3 regions of the Vreelandella sp. V005 genome follow, and region 1 is predicted to be linked to each of the others. Evidence: predicted binding sites of a transcription regulator. Region 1 holds the regulator's gene; each other region holds the start of a gene.
What was found. The regulator FNR, encoded in region 1, switches genes on or off when oxygen is low (the NO sensors DNR and NnrR bind a similar motif). The targets are predictions, from matches to a motif close to TTGATNTANATCAA.

Region 1 (6,509 bases):
GCTTCGCCCAGCGCTTCAACGCCGGTAACCGCATGACGATTCTGTATCTGCTCATTCCGCTTTCGCTGATTCTGCTGGGCCTTGCCGTCTGGGCATTTTTCTGGGCGGTCAAAAACGACCAGTTCGACGATCTGGAAGGCCCGGCGCACCGTATCCTGTTCGATGAAGACGAGAACGACCTAACCCCTGAACAGCACCAGCAACGTCAGCGCACTAAGCAAAAGCCGCCCCCCCCCGCCGAACACTCAACCGACGACCAAGAGCCTCGGTCATGAACCCAACGGGCCTCGACCTACCGCCACTGCTGGCGGCGTTTGTGTTTGGTTTGATGGGAGGCGCCCACTGCATCGGCATGTGCGGGGGCATTATGAGCGCACTCACTTTTGCGATACCGCCCAGCATGCGTCACCCCGCACGTATGGGTGGCCTGCTGCTCAGCTACAACGCCGGCCGTATCATTAGCTATATGAGTGCAGGCGCCCTGGTGGCGCTGTTAGGCACGCTGGCTTCCCTTTCAGGCACGGCGCGAATGCTGCTGCAAATCTTTGCCGCCCTAATGCTGATATTAATGGCGCTGTATATCGCCAACTGGTGGAAAGGGTTACTCAAGGTAGAAGCGGTGGGCCGCCGCCTATGGCGGTTTATCGAGCCGGTGGGGCGGCGTTTAATGCCGGTGGTGCATCTTCCCCAAGCCTTTGCGCTGGGCGCCATTTGGGGCTGGCTACCCTGCGGGCTGGTCTACTCCATGCTGGCCTGGAGCCTGGCAATCGCCGACCCATTGCAGGGGGCACTGCTAATGGGCGCCTTTGGGCTGGGCACGCTGCCTGCACTTTTGGCCACCGGGCTTGCCGCGCGCCAGCTAAGTCACTTGATTCGTCACCCGGCCACGCGCAGCGTCGCGGCCATAACGATCATTGCGTTCGCGTTGTGGCAACTGTGGACAGTCACCGCACACAACTTGCATTAACATGACTTGGCTCAATATTTATATCGGCGCCGCGCGTTAGGCTGGCTCTGGCTTTGAAAAAACAGCCTTTAAAACGCCCCTTTTAACGCCGGAGCCACTTCATGCCCGTTCATGCCCTAGCGGCTTCTTCTACAACGACCTCAACCACGACCAAGCCAGCCACCGGGCAGGCGGCGTGGGATGAAGCCTTGCTGCGCCGCTACGATACCAGCGGGCCGCGCTATACCTCCTACCCCACCGCGTTGTCGTTTCACGACCAATTTACCCCGGGCGACTTAACCCAGGCGTTAGAACGCAGCAATGAAGGCCAGCGCCCCCTCTCGCTGTATGTGCATATCCCCTTCTGCCATAAAATTTGCTTTTACTGTGCGTGTAATAAAATAGCCACTAAGAACACGGCACTGGCCGAGCCCTATTTGACTCGTCTGGATCGTGAAATGGTGCTGACTGCTCGCCACCTGGATACGTCACGGCCGGTGGAGCAGCTGCATTGGGGCGGCGGAACACCGACGTTTCTAAGTTTGAATCAAATGGGTGATCTGATAGACCGCCTGGATGCGCGCTTTGGCCTTTCGTCCTCTCCTGGGCGCGATTACGCCATTGAAATAGACCCACGCGAAGCGGACGTATTTACCCTACGCCATCTACAGTCGCTGGGGTTTAATCGTATTAGCCTGGGCGTACAAGATCTTAGCCCGCTAGTGCAGAAAGCCATTAACCGCATTCAACCACGGGTACTCACTGAAACGTTGATGGACGAAGCGCACCGCCTGGGCTTTCGCTCGTTGAACCTGGATTTGATTTACGGCCTGCCGTTTCAAACCGAAAAGAGCTTTGCGCGCACCCTACGCCAAGTGATCGAGTTGAACCCTGCCCGGCTTTCAATCTTTAACTATGCCCATCTGCCCGAGCGTTTTGCTCCCCAGCGCCGGATTAATGTCGATGACCTGCCGAGTGGCGATGAGAAACTGGCTATTTTACGCACGACCATTGAGATGCTCACGGCGGCAGGTTACGTGCATATCGGTATGGATCACTTTGCCCGCCCGGATGACAGCTTGGCGATGGCTCAGAGTGAAGGCTCGCTGCAGCGTAACTTTCAGGGCTACTCTAGCCACGCTCAGTGCGACTTACTGGGGCTTGGCGTATCGGCGATCTCGCGCATCGATGACGTCTATGCGCAGAACCCGAGTGACCTCGCCCGCTACGAAACGGCGCTAGACCAAGGCCAGTTGGCGACGGTGCGCGGGCTGCGCTTGAGTCACGATGATCTGATTCGCCGGGACGTGATTGAGCGGCTAATGTGTGCGATGCAGATTGACCTAACCGACGTTAGCCAGCGCTGGAATATCGACGCCCCACGCTACTTTGCGCCAGCGCTGGAGCGCTTACAGGACGCCGAGCTCGATGGCTTGCTGACACGCAGCGGCGATCGGCTCAGCGCGACACCGATAGGACGCCTGCTGATACGCCACCTCGCCATGGCGTTTGATGCGCACCTGCCGCAGCATACGGGTCAACGTTACTCAAAGGTTATATAAACACCCTGTCGCCGACCCCGTGAAGCTTCCATACTGAAGTTTTGATAATAGGGAAGGCCTACCTCAGCTCAGCGTGGTGATTACCTTAAAGGTAAGACGCTACTCAAGGAGCTACCTAAGGAGCCATGCATGTTGGAACCCATAGGCCGCCGACGCTCGCTACTCCATGAAGCTCGCTGCCAAACCTGCAGTTTGAGCTCTCTATGCTTGCCGCTTGCTCTTGAGATAGACGATATGGGGCAGTTCGATGCCATTATTCGCCGCCGTTCGCCGCTCAAAAAAGGCGAGCCGCTGTTTCGTCAAGGCGATACCTTTACCAGCGTTTATGCGGTGCGCTCGGGTAGCTTGAAGCAGGTGACGGCAGAGGGAAACGGCAGCGAACAGTTGACAAATTTCTACCTTCCCAGCGAGCTGGTAGGGCTGGACGGGATCGATGAAAAGCACTATCCAGGCAGCGTGATTGCCCTGGAAACCACCACCGTTTGCGAGATTCCTTTTGATCGCCTGGATTCACTCTCTGAAGAACTGCCCGAGTTGCGTGGGCAGCTCTATCGCAGTATGAGCAAAGAGTTGCGCGACGACCGGCGTATGATGCGCCTGCTGTCGCGTAAGACCGCCGACCAGCGGCTAGCGAGCTTCTTAATCACGCTCTCGGATCGTTTTCGCCGCCGGGGCTATTCGCCCTACAGCTTTCGCCTTTCGATGCCGAGAGCGGATATCGGCAACTACCTGGGCTTGGCAGTGGAAACCGTCAGCCGGATTTTAAGCCGCTTTCAACAGCAGCACGTGGTGGCGGTCTCCGGGCGAGAGGTCAATATTCTTGATATGCAGCGCTTGATCACCCTCGCCGAAGAGGAGCAGCAAACGGTTAGCTGACGTTGAACGCCTGGATGCGGCCAGCCAGTAGCTCGGCCTGCTTCGCTTCTAACCCTTCAAAATCGAACAGGGTGCGATCTGCCAGCTGCGAAGGCGCAATATTGGTAACGGCTTTGAACATGCTTTCCAGGCGGCCGGGGAATTTTTTATCCCATTCGGCGAGCATCTCTTTGACGACCTGGCGCTGCATATTGGGCTGAGAGCCGCACAGGTTGCAGGGAATAATCGGGAACTCCATTAACCGGGAGAACTCGGCAATATCGGCTTCTTTGCAGTAAGCCAGCGGCCGGATAACGATATTCTTGCCATCATCAGAGAGCAGCTTAGGCGGCATCGCTTTTAGGTTGCCACCAAAAAACATATTCAGAAACAGCGTCTCGAGGATGTCTTCACGGTGGTGGCCCAAGGCGATTTTGTTGGCACCAATCTCTTCGGCAAAACCATAGAGTGAGCCACGGCGCAGGCGTGAACAGAGCGCGCAGGTGGTTTTGCCTTCTGGGGTTTTCTCTTTCACCACCGAGTAAGTATCGCGCTCGACGATGTGGTACTCCACGCCCTGCTTATCCAGATACGCAGGCAATACATGCTCAGGAAAACCGGGCTGTTTTTGATCCAGATTGACCGCCACCAGTGAGAAGTTGACCGGCGCATTGCGCTGCAGATTGCGTAAAATCTCCAGCATCGTATAGCTGTCCTTTCCCCCTGAGAGGCACACCATGACGCGGTCGCCTTCATTGATCATCTGGTAATCAATAATGGCGTTGCCCACCTCTCGGCGCAGGCGCTTTTGCAGCTTGTTGAATTCACGTTTCTGCTTCGCATCGGCCAGTTCAGACTGGTCGTGCGCAACGTTAGCGGGGCTGGCTCCAACCGTGTCAAGGTGAGCAGGGTCAAAGTGATCAAGAGATTGCATGGTATAAGCACTGCCGAGGGTGGAAGGCATCAAAGAAAAAAGTGGCTGCTATTCTAACAACACTCACCGCCCAGACCCAACTACTCGTCACGCCGTTCTAAGCCGCTTGTGCCATCACACGCTGCAGGCGCATATACAGCAACGCGCTCGCCGTCGCTTCGCCTAACACACCGTGCATCCCCATCGACGGCACCTGCCAACACGCCAGCGCCTGGGCAAAGGTACTCGGCGCCTCCACCTCAGGGTGCAAGCGCCGCAATTGGCGCTGGTGCAGTTTTGCTACGTCTACCTGGGCATTTGGCAGCGCAAAATCCAAACGTTTACTCAGCTCTATATTTAACGCCCCAATCCGCTGGTCCAACTGCCAGCCGACAATAGGGCGATTGCCGATAAACTCCACCAACGCACTTAAGTTATCACTGCTTGGAGAAGTGACTTCCCCCGCCTGACACAGCAGGTGATGACGGCGCAGCGACGCAGTGTTTACTTGCCCCGGCGTACCCAGGGTCATGACAAAAGCCCGGCTGGTTCGCACCTGCTGCTGGCTAAGCACCACTGCTGCCAGACTGATCACCGGTGACGTCGCGGTAGGCGTGGCCGTGCAGGCAAGCGCCACCAGCTCTTCGCCCATATAAGGCTGAAAGAGCCAGGCATAGGGGGAGTCGGCACAGCGTCGGCGGTCGCTTTCGCGGCGCAGTAGGGTACGCAAGGAACCGCTGAAGAGTGCCACGTGTCGATCTAACAGCCGCATTCCGCTCACGAATACTCCAGATGATAACGATGGGAAAGCCGTTGCTTAAAGTCTTTGACGATATGCAAAGCTTCACGTAATAAGTCCCGCTCTAACGAAGAGAGGTTTTGCACCACGACTCGATTGGAGCGATTTGCCTCCTCCAGCGTACTGGTTGCCTCCAAGGCGGCAAGCTGTTGCTTGAGACGCAGTTCGGAAAACAGCGCCAACGCTTCGCCCAGGTCGTCGGCAAAGCGTCGATCCAAACGCCCATCGACGGCCAACGCGTCTAAACGATCCAGTGTCGAAGTGGCTTTAATTCGCCGTTCAAGCGCCATGGTGCGCACACCATGAACAATGGGAAAGATGCCACCCTTTTTGATATCGATACCGTGCTGTGGCTTTTTCAACGAGCCAAACAGCGTCAAGGGCGTCGAGAAGCGTAGCGCCGTGCGAGCAAAGTAAGAGAGCAACAGCTCATCACGTGAGCAGCGTTCAAACAGCTCCTCGCGGACGCTTTCAAGTAAGCTGGGATTGCCGGCAACGGCATGGGCATCGAGCATAATCGCCAGCTTCATCAGGCTATCGCCATCGCGCTCGCTGGCCCATTTGGCAATATTGCTCTTCCACTGTGACACCGTGCCCACCCACTCAGGGTTTGAAACCATGATATTGCCGGGGCAAGGCGGGTAGCCAAGCTGAATCAGCGTATCCGTCAGCGTTTGCATGTGGCTCGCTAACGCAGGCCACTGGGCATTATCGGCGAGAATGAGGCCATTATCTTGATCGGTTTTGAGAATTTGCTCACCGCGACCCTCGCTGCCCATCACCATCATGCAGCTCTGCTCGCGGTACTTCTCCTCAATAGTGAACTCCCAGGCTTTGCTCATGATACGGCCGTTCAGCGCGGCGAGCAGACCCATCGCAAAGCGTAATTTGACGCCCTGGGCCATCAACGCTTTGACCAGTTCAGGGGTACGCTGGCTGGCCGCCGACAGCGCTTCTAAGCTACTCGCCTGTTCGACTTGTAAACTCACCACGTAGCTACGGCTGGAGAAATAGCTCAGCACATCGGTGAGTTCCACGACGCCTTTAAGAGCGGTTTGCTCCAGCACCACGACGCGGGTCACTTTATGCCGGGTCATCAGCACCAGCACTTCAAACAAATACTGTTCCGGCGACACCGTGACTAGCTCGAAATGGGCGATCTCCTCAAGCGGTGATGACACATCGCTATCGCCTAATACCAACCCATTGAGCAAATCGGTTTTGGTCACCATACCGAGTTTGCCTTGCGTCTCGACGAGCAGGCTGTCGGCATGACTGTCGTTGAGCCGTTTCACCGCGCTGGCAATATCGGCTGAGGCCGCCATTAGCAGCGGCTCGCGCATACATTCGCTCACCTTAGCCAGCATAAAACCCGCCATGGTAACGCCGCCTTCTGCGCGCTTTTCTGTTAGCAACCGTGCTTTATGCGTCAGC
Region 2 (6,509 bases), on a different contig from region 1:
ATGGAATTCTCACAAATCAGTAAAAGATAAAAACGGGCACTGCGGATAAAACCGCAGCGCCCGATACGTTAAGTAGCTGTCATTGCGCTAATCATGCAAGCAGTGGCAAGCGCTATACAGACGCGCCACTCAGCGCAATAAAGAAGCCAGCGATAGAGGCCGACATCAAGTTGGATAGTGTACCGGCCAAGACGGCTTTAACACCAAAGCGGGCAATCTCTTTACGACGCGTCGGTGCAATGCTGCCCAAACCACCTAGCAAAATCGCAATGGAGGAGAGGTTAGCAAAGCCACACAGTGCGAAAGAGAGAATCGCCATGGTGTGCGGTGTCATCATCTGACCCGTCGCCGCTACTACCTGTTCCCCATCGATGTAAGGCGCTAGATTGATATAGGCGACAAATTCGTTGACGACCAGTTTTTGGCCGATGAACGAGCCTGCCAGCGTGGCTTCTTCCCACGGCACACCCAACAGGAACGCTAGTGGGGCGAACAGCCAGCCGAGGATTAGCTCCAGGCTCAGTGATTCAAAGCCTACCCAGCCACCAACACCACCGAGAATGCCATTGATCAACGCGATCAAGCCAATGAACGCGAGCAGCATCGCGCCCACGTTAGCGGCCAGCATCAAGCCTGAGGTAGCGCCGGAGGCGGCAGCGTCCAGCACGTTGGCGGGCTTGTCTTCCTGGGCGTCAATCTCTTCTTCTACCTTGGAAACGCTGTCGCTATCGGCCACATCTTGGGTTTCCGGCATGATCAGCTTGGCAAACAGTAGCCCGCCCGGCGCCGCCATGAAGGAAGCTGCCACCAGATACTCCATAGGAATACCCAGCGCTGCATAACCCGCCAATACTGAACCCGCCACCGATGCCAAGCCACCGCACATCACGGCAAACAGCTGCGAAGGCGTCATACGGGCGATAAACGGACGCACCACCAGCGGCGCCTCGGTTTGGCCGACGAAGATATTCGCCGTGGCGGAAAGCGATTCAGTCCGTGAGGTGCCCAGGGCTTTTTGCAGTGCGCCACCCAAAATACGGATGACCCACTGCATAATGCCGATGTAGTAGAGCACGGCGATCAGTGAGGAGAAGAAAATAATCACCGGCAGCACTTTGATGGCAAACACAAAGCCGACGTTTTCAACGTCTGCTAACCCACCAAACAGAAAGCCGATGCCGTCGTTGGCGTAGACCAAAATCTGGCTAACGCCCGAGGAGATGGCTTGCAGCACCGCCTGACCGAAAGGCACATAGAGTACAAACGCACCGATACCCGCTTGAATAGCAAAGGCGCCCAGCACGGTACGTAGCCGAATAGACTTACGGTCATAAGAGAATATCAAGGCAATGGCCACCAGCGTGACCATACCTACCAAGCTCATAAGGAGTGTCATAGGGGGATCCTTCGAGTCTGCGGGGATTAACCGCTTTTATAGTAAGTTGAGCTTGACGGAGTAAATCATCGCATTCTGATAATTGTTGGGGGTGCCCAGCTTATTGTCAGAGTAGCGATACTGAACGCCGGTGGTGATCAAGTCGCTTGGATGCCACCACAGGCTAAGTGCACCGTTGGTGCCCACACTGCCTGCTTTTTCGCCCACATAGTTCTGTTCCAGGTACTCATCGTCACGGCCAAAGGTCTGCTCGTGCCAGTTGGTAACGCTGAAGTTTTGGTTGAGCGCAGCGAAATCATAACCCGCGACCCAGCCGGCCATATAGCCGTTCATACCGCTATAGCTGTTACTTTGCACCCGCGCGGCACCAATAAACGGTTTGAACCATAGGCCGTTATCGAAGGTAGTGCGGTAGCCTAAGCCTAGAATCTGGTCCTGCTCGCGGCTTTCAAAACCGTAATCACGGAAGTCGTAAAGGTGCGCATAGATCGACAGCGGGCTATCGCCCAGATAGATGTGCGAGGTTATTTTACCCGCGGTACGGAAGTTGTCTTGACCGCCGCTCGATTCATCGAATTGATCGTTGGTGGGGTTCTCGAAATCAAAGAAACCGTAAAATTCGCCCCAGCTAAAGCCAGCGCCGCCTTCAATTTCGAGAAACATAAAGTCGCTTTTCGCCGCGTTAGAGGCGGTGCGTGCTTCGGTGCCGTTCGACCAATCGAGATAGTTGACCGAGACATTGGCAAACGACCACAGCCGGTCAAGTGGATGAGGCTGAGCGTCATCTGCCAATGCGGGAGTGACGAGGGCGGTACTTGTCAGTAAAGCGCCAGCACTAAGGGTGACAAGCGATGAAGAGCGAATGTGTTTTCGAGCAGTCATGAGAGCCTCAACAGGGTCGTTGCGGAGCCATTTGAGAGTGGCTAACCGGGTTTTTTGTCGTGCGGGCTGGCGTTAATGTTAAAATTATAACATTCAGTGTTATTTTTCTAACGTTGATTTGCAAGAGTTGTCACATCAACGCTATTTAAATGTCATATGGCTATCGTATGCATCATGAATCACGTTAATGGTCGTTGTCGCAGTGGAAATTCCGCCGCTGCTCGCTCAGCATAGAAACAAAAAGGCGGCAACCTACAGGCTGACGTTACGTTTATCAAGATAAGAGGGGTTGATAAGGAGATGCCCACCATGAATGGCCGCAGCGCTCAGCGTCTCGCCAAACTTCAGGAAGCCCTAGCCAGTGGCGGCACGCTTCATCTGCGCGATGCAGCAGAACTGTGTGATGTGTCGGAAATGACCATCCGCCGCGACCTGACCACCCAGCCCACCGCAATGAGTTTGTTGGGTGGGCGCCTAGTGATGGCGAATTATCCTGGGGTAACGCCGATTTACGATTTGACTGAGCAGCAGGCGAGCCACTACCAAGCGAAATACCGCCTCTGTCAGCGAGTGCTTGCCTTTATTGAAGAGGGCGATACGCTCTTTATCGACTGTGGTTCGACCCTGATTCCCTTGTTGAGCCAGTTAAGTCATTTTCGTGAGCTGACGGTCGTCACTTATGCGCTCAACGTTGCCAACGCGGTGGCTGCCCTGCCCAACGTGCGGTTAGTATTGCTGGGCGGTCTTTTTTACGCAGCGTCTCAATCATTTGGAAGCGATAACATGGCAGCCGGTATCGAGCGGTTAGGCATCAATAAAGCGCTGATCTCGGCAGCAGGCGTAGATTTAGAGCGCGGCGTTAGCTGTTTCCATTTCCATGAAGTGGCCCCCAAACAAGCCGCGATCGCCACGGCCATGCAACGGTTACTGGTGGTCGATGCCAGCAAGTTTGGCGTGGTGCGGCCAGCGTACTTTGCCGCACTGGATGATTTTGATGTGGTCGTTACCGACGAGGAGGGCGCGCCCCAACTGCTAAACGGTCACAGCCCTGATTTACCCACGGTGTCCGTGGCCTAACCGTTCTGTTTTTGCCTTTAGGCGCTTGCCTGCACTCCCACTCCCAGGTTGCCAATGCCTTGGGTGCGGCAATGCGCCACTTCTTTCGTGATCTAGATCAATAGAAAATACTTTCGTCTTACTTGCTTGCGCTTTTAAGGCTTAGGCACGCAAGATTTGCCGCTATTCCCAATCGGCGGCGCATATTTTTCCCGGAACAGTGGCGCTCAGCGCACCATGCATATGTTTGTGAGGGTGCTCCAACGAGCATGTTTTGGGAAGAGTATGGGGTGGTAGTTAGCCTGCTATTTATCATGATCGCAGGGCTGGCTAGCGTGTTTCAAACCCTAACTTTTAACACCTTGGACGAGATCACACCATGCAACGACGCTCACTATGGCGCAGGCGAGGCACGTTAGTGCTCCTTGCGCTGTGCCTGTTTCTAGCAGGCTGTAGTTCAGCGCTATTAGACCCCAAAGGGCAGGTTGGCGCAGAGCAGAGGACGCTGATTCTGACCTCTTTTGGTCTGATGTTGATTGTAGTTATTCCTGTTATTGCGATGACGCTGCTGTTTGGCTGGCGTTATCGGCGAAGTAATAGCGGGGCTAAGTACCTTCCCGATTGGGCGCACTCCAACGCGATTGAAGCGGTGATCTGGATCGTGCCTTGCGCGATTATCGCGGTGCTTGCGCTGTTGACCTGGAAAACATCGCATAGCCTGGACCCGCACAAGCCGTTGGAAAGCGACGTGGCGCCGATGGAGATTCAGGCCGTCGCGCTGGATTGGAAATGGCTGTTTATCTATCCCGAGCAGGGCGTGGCCAGCGTTAATGAAGTGGCCTTCCCGGTCAATACCCCGGTGCGCTTTCGGGTCAGCTCTGGCTCGGTGATGAACGCCTTTTTCATTCCCCATTTGGGTAGCCAGATCTACGCGATGGCGGGGATGGATAACGATGTCCATCTTATCGCTGAGGAAATAGGTAACTACCCAGGTCGCTCCACCAACTACAGTGGCGCGGGGTTCTCGGGCATGACGTTTGAAGCCAAGGTGACCACCCCCGGCGAGTTTGATGACTGGGTTGAAAACGTGCGCGATGCCTCTGAAACGCTGACCTACCCGGAAGGCTACGAAGCCCTGGCGGAGCCTAGCGAATCACATCCGGTGGAGTATTTCTCGGCCATCTCGCCAGCGCTGTACGAAAGCATTTTGACAAGCTTTCACACCGGCGGGGAGCACGATATGGGCGGCGATCACTCGATGGGCAGCGATCATCAGTTGAGCAGCGACCATGCTGATTCTTCTGATGGCGATAACGCACCTAACACCCATCAAGCGGCCGACTCTGGCCACGACACCAACAACCATGCTAGTCAGGATCATGCCATGCGCAGCCATCCCACTAGCGTTGAAGCAGGGGGTTAAGCCGTGTTTGGAAAACTCAGTTTAGAATCCATTCCCTACCATGAACCGATCATCATGGTCGTCGCGGCCTTTATGGCCATTGGGGGAATTGCGCTGTTAGGCGCGTTAACGTACTACCGCAAGTGGGGCTGGCTGTGGAACGAGTGGTTTACCTCCGTTGACCACAAAAAGCTCGGTATCATGTACTTTATCGTTGCGCTGGTGATGCTGCTACGCGGCTTCTCGGATGCAATTATGATGCGTACCCAACAGGCCATGGCCGCCGGGGGCGCTGCGGGTTATTTACCGCCCGAACACTACGATCAGATCTTCACCGCCCACGGCGTGATCATGATCTTCTTTGTCGCCATGCCCATGGTCATCGGCTTGATGAACTTGGTGGTGCCGCTGCAAATTGGTGCCCGCGACGTCGCTTTTCCCTTCCTGAATAACTTGAGTTTCTGGCTATTTGCCGTCGCCGCGATCTTGGTCAATATCTCACTGGTGGTGGGGGAGTTCGCCAAAACCGGCTGGCTGGCTTATGCGCCTTTATCGGGGATCGAGTTCAGTCCCGGGGTGGGGGTCGATTATTGGATATGGGCGTTACAAATATCCGGGATAGGGACGACGCTCACCGGTATCAACTTCTTCGTGACGATTCTGAAGATGCGCACCAAAGGCATGACCATGTTCCGCATGCCGATCTTCACCTGGACATCGCTGTGCGCCAACGTGTTGATCATCGCCTCGTTCCCGATTCTGACGGCGACGATTGCGCTGCTAACGCTGGATCGTTACTTCGGCATGCACTTCTTTACCAATGATTTTGGCGGCAACATGATGATGTACGTCAACCTCATCTGGGCGTGGGGCCATCCGGAAGTTTATATCCTGATTCTGCCCGCCTTCGGCGTGTTCTCGGAAGTTATTTCGACGTTTGCCCGTAAGCGGCTGTTTGGTTACATGACCATGGTATGGGCGACGATTGCGATCACCCTACTGTCGTTTATCGTCTGGCTGCACCACTTCTTCACCATGGGGGCGGGTGCCAACGTTAATGCCTTCTTTGGCATTATGACGATGATTATCGCCATTCCCACCGGGGTGAAAGTCTTCAACTGGCTGTTCACGATGTTCCGCGGCAGTTTGGAACTGACGTCGCCGGTACTCTGGACCCTGGGTTTTATTATCACCTTTACGCTGGGCGGTATGACCGGTGTGATGCTGGCCGTGCCAGCCGCTAACTTTGTGCTGCATAACAGCCTGTTTGTTATCGCTCACTTCCACAACGTCATTATCGGCGGTGTCGTGTTCGGCATGATGGCGGGCCTTACCTTCTGGTTCCCCAAAGCGTTTGGCTTCACGCTGAGCGAAAAATGGGGCAAGCGTTCGTTCTGGTGCTGGTTCATTGGCTTCTATGTCGCCTTTATGCCGCTGTACGTGTTGGCCTTCTTTGGTGCCGTGCGCCGTATGCAGTCCTACGCGAACCCTGAATGGCAGCCGTGGATGATTCTGGCCTGGGTAGGCGCGGTGATCATCATGATGGGTATCGCCTGCACCGTCATCCAGTTCTGGGTGAGCATCCGCGACCGCAAGCTGAACGCTGATGTGACCGGTGACCCGTGGGATGGCCGTACCTTGGAGTGGTCAACTTCTTCGCCCGCGCCGTTCTACAACTTCGCGCGCTTGCCGGAAGTGGGTGACATCGACAGCTTCTGGTCGCAAAAAGAGCGCAGTAACGAGGAGCTGGAAGAAGCGCCTTACACCGATATT
Region 3 (6,509 bases), on a different contig from region 1:
TGCCGAAGGGGATGGCAACCTGTGCTGGGACGATGCGGATAACGCTATTTTGCTGCGCACCGGCTTGGCGTTAGTGGTGGGCATGGAGCGAGGCGCGCGTCAGCACTCCCGCGAACTGGCCGAAGAGCTGCTGCTGATCGACCAGGAAGATAGCTTGGGGTTGCGCGAACTGGTGCTGGATCAGTTGCTGCGCGATGACCGAAACGAAGAAGCCTTGGCGTTGGCGGAAGAGAATGACGACGACGGCTCGCTGGTGCTTGGTCTGTTGATGGGAAAAACCTTGGCGCTCTATCGTTTGGAACAGCGTGAGGCGGCCGAGACCGCCCTTGGCGATGTAGTTGGCCATAATCGCTATGCTTTAGAGCTCATCTGCGCTGAGAACCCGCGGCCTTCCATGCCCCACCCGGATGGCCAGGTTGACCCTGGCTCACGGGCAGAAGCCTGGCAGTACCGTACGCTGATGCGCGATCAGTGGCGCACGACGACAGGTGCCCTCGACTGGCTGGAAGCGCACCGCTAGCCGAAATGATTAGCGCTTGCGCTTGCCCCTGGCCATTTAACGTGGCTTAGGGGCAGGCACTAGCTGCTTGTCTCGGCTGATCCAAATCGCCAAAAGTATGGCCGGTAGCCCCAGCAGTGTAGCGATCACAAAAAAGCTCGGGTAGCCCTGGGCCGTAACGACCAGCCCGCCAAACCCGCTCAAAAACTTTCCTGGTAGCGTCATTAGCGACGAAAACAGCGCGTATTGTGTTGCGGTATAAGCCCGTGACGTAAGGCTGGAAAGAAACGCGATAAACACCGCGCTGGCCAAGCCATTGGCGAGGTTGTCGCCAATAATCGTGACCACCAGCATGGGTAACTGGTTGCCTACCACGGCGAGGGCGGCGAACAGCAGGTTAGTGAGCATGACTAGCCCCGCACCAAAAATCAGCAAAGGGCCGATGCCATAACGCGCCACAAAAAGCCCGCCTAACATGCCTCCAGTAATGCTCATCGCAATACCAAATATATTGGTCACGTTCGCAATCTCAGCCAGCGAAAACCCCAAATCTATGTAGAGCGGGTTTGCCATGGAGGCCATGGCCAAGTCACTGATTCTAAAGACCGCAATGAAGACCAAAATCCATAGTGCTTTGACTCCGTAGCGGCTGAAAAAGTCGGTAAACGGGCAGACCAGTGCGCCGATACTCCAGGCGCCCAGGCGGCGTATCATCTTAGGTTTGCCGCGGCTGGCGCGAATAAAGGCGCGTACGCGCGGCTCGTGGATAAGCTGAATAGAGAGCGAGGCACGTTTGGGCTCAGGGCGTAGTAACACGGTCAGCACCCCAATACTCATTAGCGCTGCCATACTGAGATATGCCACGTTCCACGAGGCGGAGGCGGCGATATAAAGCGCCCCCGCGCCAGCGGCCAACAGGCCCCCCCGGTAGCCAATAATATAGGTAGAAGCCATGGCGGCCTGGACATCATCGTCGGCGGACTCAATGCGGTAGGCGTCAATGGCAATATCCTGGGTGGCTGAGCCAAACGCCACCAGCAGCGCAAACACGGCAACCCAACCCAGGTTACCCACCGGGCTTAAACCGGCGAGCCCCACCAAGCCGGCCGCTATCATCCCTTGCGCTAATAGCATCCAGCCACGGCGCTGGCCGAAAGCACGGGTCATCAGCGGTAGCGCTAACCGATCAACGACCGGTGCCCAGAAAAACTTGATGGAGTAAAGCATGCCGATCCAAGCGAAAAAGCCGATGGCCGCCACTTCTACGCCGTCACTGCGCAGCCAAGCGGAAAGCGTCGAGAACACCAGCAGAAAGGGCAGGCCAGCAGAAAAGCCTAAAAACAACATGGTAATCACCGGCGCACGACAATAAACAGCCAGCGCAGCAAGCCAACTGCGCTGGGGGGTGGGGTTGGGCATTAAGCGCTACTCCTGGGAAAGACGTTAGCAATGGCCAAGTGGTAAACTAGGGTATGTTTTTATCACAATGTTTTATCACAACGCCGACAGCTTACCGGAGAGGAGTTTTCCATGTCGATTACGGCGCATCAGGTCGTTACGCTGCACTATGTTCTTCGCGATGTGCTTAACGATGGCAGTAGGCAGGTACTGGATGATTCCCAGGCGCGCGATAAACCGCTGGAGTATCTACACGGTCACGACAATATTGTCCCCGGATTAGAGAGTGCGTTGGCGGGCCAAACCGCTGGTGCCGAGCTAAGTGTGCAATTGATGCCTGCTGATGCCTACGGTGTGCGCAATGAGGCGCTGGTTCAGGAAGTCAGTCGCGGCTCCTTTGGTAACGCTGAGTTGGTGCCCGGTAGCCGCTTTCAAACCGAAGGTGAAGCCGGGCCACAAATCGTCACCGTACTGGAAGTAAATGCTGATCGCGTTACCGTGGATACCAACCATCCGCTTGCCGGACGCACGCTTAACTACCAAGTCACTATTTTAGAGGTGCGTGATGCCACCCGGGCAGAACTGGCCAAAGGCCATCCGCTTCCGCCGGGCACCGAGCATAGTAAAGTGGAAGACCGCAAAGTGCTCTAAGCGCTTTCAGCGGCAAAAATTGACGCGCAACAACTTTCTACTCAGCCGCATTCCCGCGCCCCGCGTAATTTGATCCAGGTCAGCATTCTTCTGCCGTTGAGTGGCTAGTATGGGCTCATACATCACGGCGGGAGAATTCACCATGTATTGGGATGACACAGTTGTATTCGGCTTGGCTAGCGTCGCTTTGGTTATCGCTTTTATGGTTGGCTGGGTCGGCTTCGTCATTCGAGATCATCTGCGTAAAGATGAGCGCAAGAAATAGCCGATCTGATCCGCATTAACCTTGTCAGGGGAGGGGGTTTGCGCGCTTAGTAAGCCTCCTGTTGCCAGCCTTATTTGGGCTGACTTTTCCAATTCTGCCCACAAAGCCCTCTACCGAGTGAAAGCGGTCGGACGGGAGGCTGGCGGGGTTACTGAAGACGCATGACATCGCCGTGCATAGGGGCTAGCCTGCCCAGTAATTCATTGCGATTTCCCAGGGCAATGCCTTCCTCTTCCATCGCGGCGTCAAGGTGTTCTACCAACCGATTAAAGTGGACATCCGTCAATCCCATGTTTTGGTGGGCACGATCCATTGGTGGGCCTTCATAACGGCACGGACCGTCGCTGACATCGCATAGTTTGCTTGCCAGTGATTGGGCAAAAAAGTCGATGTTGGTGTTAGCAAAAAAGCCCACCATATCGGCGTCATCGGCAATTCGGTACAGGAAGTTTTCGACAACCGCATCGATAGTCGTCGCGCCACCCAAGCGTTCATAGAGCGTTGTAGAGGTAGTCGGCGCTGTCGATTGTTGCGCGCAGCCCATCATTGTTAAAGACACCACTGCAAAGAAGAGCGCTATTAACGGACGGCGTGAAAATGTGATTCGTGGTTGAATGGTCATGGCGTTCCGCTTAAAAAGCTGCTTGAAGAGAGAGATAGCCGCCGCGCTGAGAGGGCAGGCCAGCAATATCGCCTAAATCGAGCCATGCGCCCGTTAGCGATAGGTGCTTATTGAAAAAGTAGGCACTGTAGAGACTCTGCCAATCGTCCTCTTTGGCCACGCTTAAGTTATCGGGTTTCTGACGATACTCAGCGCCCATCACCCAGTTAGGTGTGATAAATAACCCCACGCTTCCTTCCGCAACCCAGGTGCGGTGACCCTGGTCGCCCCCGAAACCGAGTAGGCCACCTTGGTTGGCGTCAGTATTACGTAGGGTGGCGTTGAGCAGTACGTTGCGTCCCGCCACTGCACTAAATAGCAGTTTGCTCGCGCTCAGGTAGACGTCGGTGCCGTTTATATCGCTGGCGCCCAGCGCGGTGGGGATGGCACCATCAACGAGCCGTTTGTGCTGAATTCCCATGCTCCAAATACCCCAGGGGTGGTACAGGACATCGCCCCATAAACGTAATTTAGCGCCATAAATATCTTGGCCCAGCTCGCCACCCAGCGTTTCTAAATCAAGCGTTTGACGCGCGATAGAAAGCTCTGCTCGATCATAAACATTCAGGCTAGCGCCGGTGACCGTTAGCCGATAGTCATCTACCCAGGCGCGCGACGCAGATGCGGTAACGCCCATTTCTTGCTCGCTTGCCGTGCTGGCCAGCACTGCCCATGGTGACAAGCCGCCGCCTGCTGCGCCTTCGATAGCGCTCACTCCCCCGGTGCCTAAAATGCGGCTACCGGCAAAAGAAGGGGTGGAAGCAAGCGCTAAACAGATCGCTAGGCAGCCGCAAAGGGACGGCCGCAAAAGCGAGGGGGACGGTGAAAAAAAAGGTAGCAATGACTTCATGGCTTTCTCAGCAGGGTCTTTATGATGGACGACATAGGGTGGGGTAATGACAGGGTTGTAAAATTATCCAACCAAGCGGGGATGTCATCAGCGGGCATCGGTTTAGCAATCCAATACCCCTGTAAATAGTCACAGCCAAGCTTACTTAATAACTCGGCGCTGGCGCGATTCTCGACCCCTTCGGCCACTAAACGCAGGCCTAAACTGTGACCCATTTCGATGGTTGAGCTGACAATGGTTAAGTCGTCTTTTTGGGAGTCAATGGCCAACACGAATGACTTGTCAATCTTGAGTTCATCCACGGGCAGTCGTTTGATTTGCGCCAGGGAAGAGTAGCCTGTGCCGTAGTCATCAATGGCGATACGCAACCCTAATTGGTTGAGTTCCATCAGTGTCTTCATCGCAGCATCGACATCCTGCATCACGGCACTTTCAGTGACTTCGATACTCAGGCGGGCAGGCGCCAAGCGATAGCGTTCCAGTAAGCTGGCTACGTAAGCGGCTAATTGGCGGTCTACCACGTCACTGGCGGAGAGGTTAACGGCAACCGATAAGTGGTAACCACGTTGCTGCCAGTTATGCAGCTGAGCGCAAACATTGGCTAACATCCAATGGCTAAGCATGCTGATACTTCCCGAGCGCTCGGCTAAACTAATGAACTCATCGGGTGGCACAAAACCCAGCGATGGGTGACGCCAGCGCATCAACGCTTCGCACTGATCGACACGGCCGTTACGGGTGTCTACTTTGGGCTGGTAGGCCATCCAAAGTTCACCGTTGCCCACCGCGTCCTGCAGGTCTCGAATCAAGGTGAGTTGACGCAAGTGGTGCTCGTCCTGACCCTCTAGGTAGCGTTGGTGTGAGTGCCGGTGACGACGCGCCATGTCCAGTGCTATATCCGAACGCCGAAGCAGCAGTTGCGGGCTGTCGCCATGCTCGGGATAGTTGGTTTCACCAGCTGAAATGGAGGGCGTAATGGGAGATTTATCGAGATCGATCGGGTGATGCAGCGTAGTAAACAGCCGGGTTCGCCAGGCAAAATCACTTCTAGACTGATTGAGGAGCAACAGTAGCTCATCGCCATCCAGCCGGTAGGCAGTGCTCTCCGCGTCATCTAAATGCTGCAAGCGCTTGGCGAGTGTGACCAGCATATGATCCCCCAGGGCATAGCCAAAGGTGTCGTTAATGTCACGAAAGTTATTAATCGCGATTCGCAACAGGGTAAATGGATCGCCGCGTTTGATTAAAAGGCTAATATCCTCTTGCGCGCTGATGCGATTGGGAAGGTCGGTGAGCATGTCGTGGCGAGACTGGTGATGAAGCGTTGACTCGCGCTGAGCGATGCCTTCCTGCATGGCCATTAGGGTAGATGCCAGCAGCCCGGTCTCGCTGCGCCCTGTACCGACCGGTATCTCAGTAAAACGCTCTCCGCGCCCAATGCGCTGCGCCGCTTTCGCCAGCAATATGAGTGGTTTGCTCATGCTTCGCGCACTCCACATGGCAACCAAAATGGTAAACACCAGAATTAATGCAATGATAGCCAGTAGCTGCCACTGTAATGAGCGATAAGCACCCAGAAGGTCATTGCGCGACAGTTGCAATAACGCATAAGTTTGATTGGCATCATCGGCATAAAGCAGGCTGGCATAGGAGAGATACTTTGCATCCGGGGTCATTTGGCTGCTCGACAAATATTCCCCCTGCATAAGCTCATCACCATTCCCGCTCATTAATCTCATGGCCAACTGTTCTTGGTGGGAGCTGGCGAGGTAGCTGATGTCACCATTATGGCGATAGTTGACCACGCTTATATCAAGCCCCGTCAGCGCATTGATCTCTTCAGTGACCGCCTCACTGATTAAAAAACCCATACCCACCCAACCAATCAGATTGGGGGCGCGCACGGGTAGCAAGGCAAATTCATACGGTTCCCCCTCGGCGATGACTACGCTCACCGCTTCGCCTTCTTGGCGGGCTCGCTCAAACAGTTGGGGGAATGGCATCGGACTATTTTGGGCGTGGTGGCTGCTAGCCAAAATATTTCCATCCAGGCCGCTGAGTAAGACGATATCAGCCTTGGCTCGATCACCATGATTGGCCAGCACGGAATAGAGTGTCTCCGTATCCTGAGTCGAAACGGCACTCTTAAAACCAAAATCATCGGCAAGGATGGAAACGTTATCAC

Region 2: the regulator FNR is predicted to act here: its motif matches at 3,443-3,456, upstream of cyoA (ubiquinol oxidase subunit II).
Region 3: the regulator FNR is predicted to act here: its motif matches at 2,618-2,631, upstream of ccoM (cytochrome c oxidase subunit CcoM).

What each region holds. Positions count from the first base shown of each region.
Region 1 is NZ_JBQXYA010000002.1:194,063-200,571, reverse strand. Features, by position in the region: gene ACUN8H_RS06175 (heavy metal translocating P-type ATPase) at 1-36, shown strand, start outside; gene ccoS (cbb3-type cytochrome oxidase assembly protein CcoS) at 33-275, shown strand; gene ACUN8H_RS06165 (sulfite exporter TauE/SafE family protein) at 272-967, shown strand; gene hemN (oxygen-independent coproporphyrinogen III oxidase) at 1,069-2,508, shown strand; gene fnr (fumarate/nitrate reduction transcriptional regulator Fnr) at 2,638-3,384, shown strand; gene ttcA (tRNA 2-thiocytidine(32) synthetase TtcA) at 3,377-4,297, opposite strand; gene ACUN8H_RS06145 (DNA polymerase III subunit epsilon) at 4,395-5,048, opposite strand; gene ACUN8H_RS06140 (DUF294 nucleotidyltransferase-like domain-containing protein) at 5,054-6,509, opposite strand, start outside.
Region 2 is NZ_JBQXYA010000001.1:566,004-572,512, reverse strand. Features, by position in the region: gene deoC (deoxyribose-phosphate aldolase) at 1-2, opposite strand, end outside; gene ACUN8H_RS02645 (NupC/NupG family nucleoside CNT transporter) at 113-1,396, opposite strand; gene ACUN8H_RS02640 (outer membrane protein OmpK) at 1,433-2,278, opposite strand; gene ACUN8H_RS02635 (DeoR family transcriptional regulator) at 2,588-3,355, shown strand; gene cyoA (ubiquinol oxidase subunit II) at 3,714-4,757, shown strand; gene cyoB (cytochrome o ubiquinol oxidase subunit I) at 4,761-6,509, shown strand, end outside.
Region 3 is NZ_JBQXYA010000011.1:101,469-107,977, reverse strand. Features, by position in the region: gene ACUN8H_RS18035 (SEC-C metal-binding domain-containing protein) at 1-520, shown strand, start outside; gene ACUN8H_RS18030 (AmpG family muropeptide MFS transporter) at 557-1,918, opposite strand; gene ACUN8H_RS18025 (FKBP-type peptidyl-prolyl cis-trans isomerase) at 2,030-2,548, shown strand; gene ccoM (cytochrome c oxidase subunit CcoM) at 2,658-2,813, shown strand; gene ACUN8H_RS18015 (group I truncated hemoglobin) at 2,962-3,435, opposite strand; gene ACUN8H_RS18010 (DUF3034 family protein) at 3,446-4,324, opposite strand; gene ACUN8H_RS18005 (putative bifunctional diguanylate cyclase/phosphodiesterase) at 4,321-6,509, opposite strand, start outside.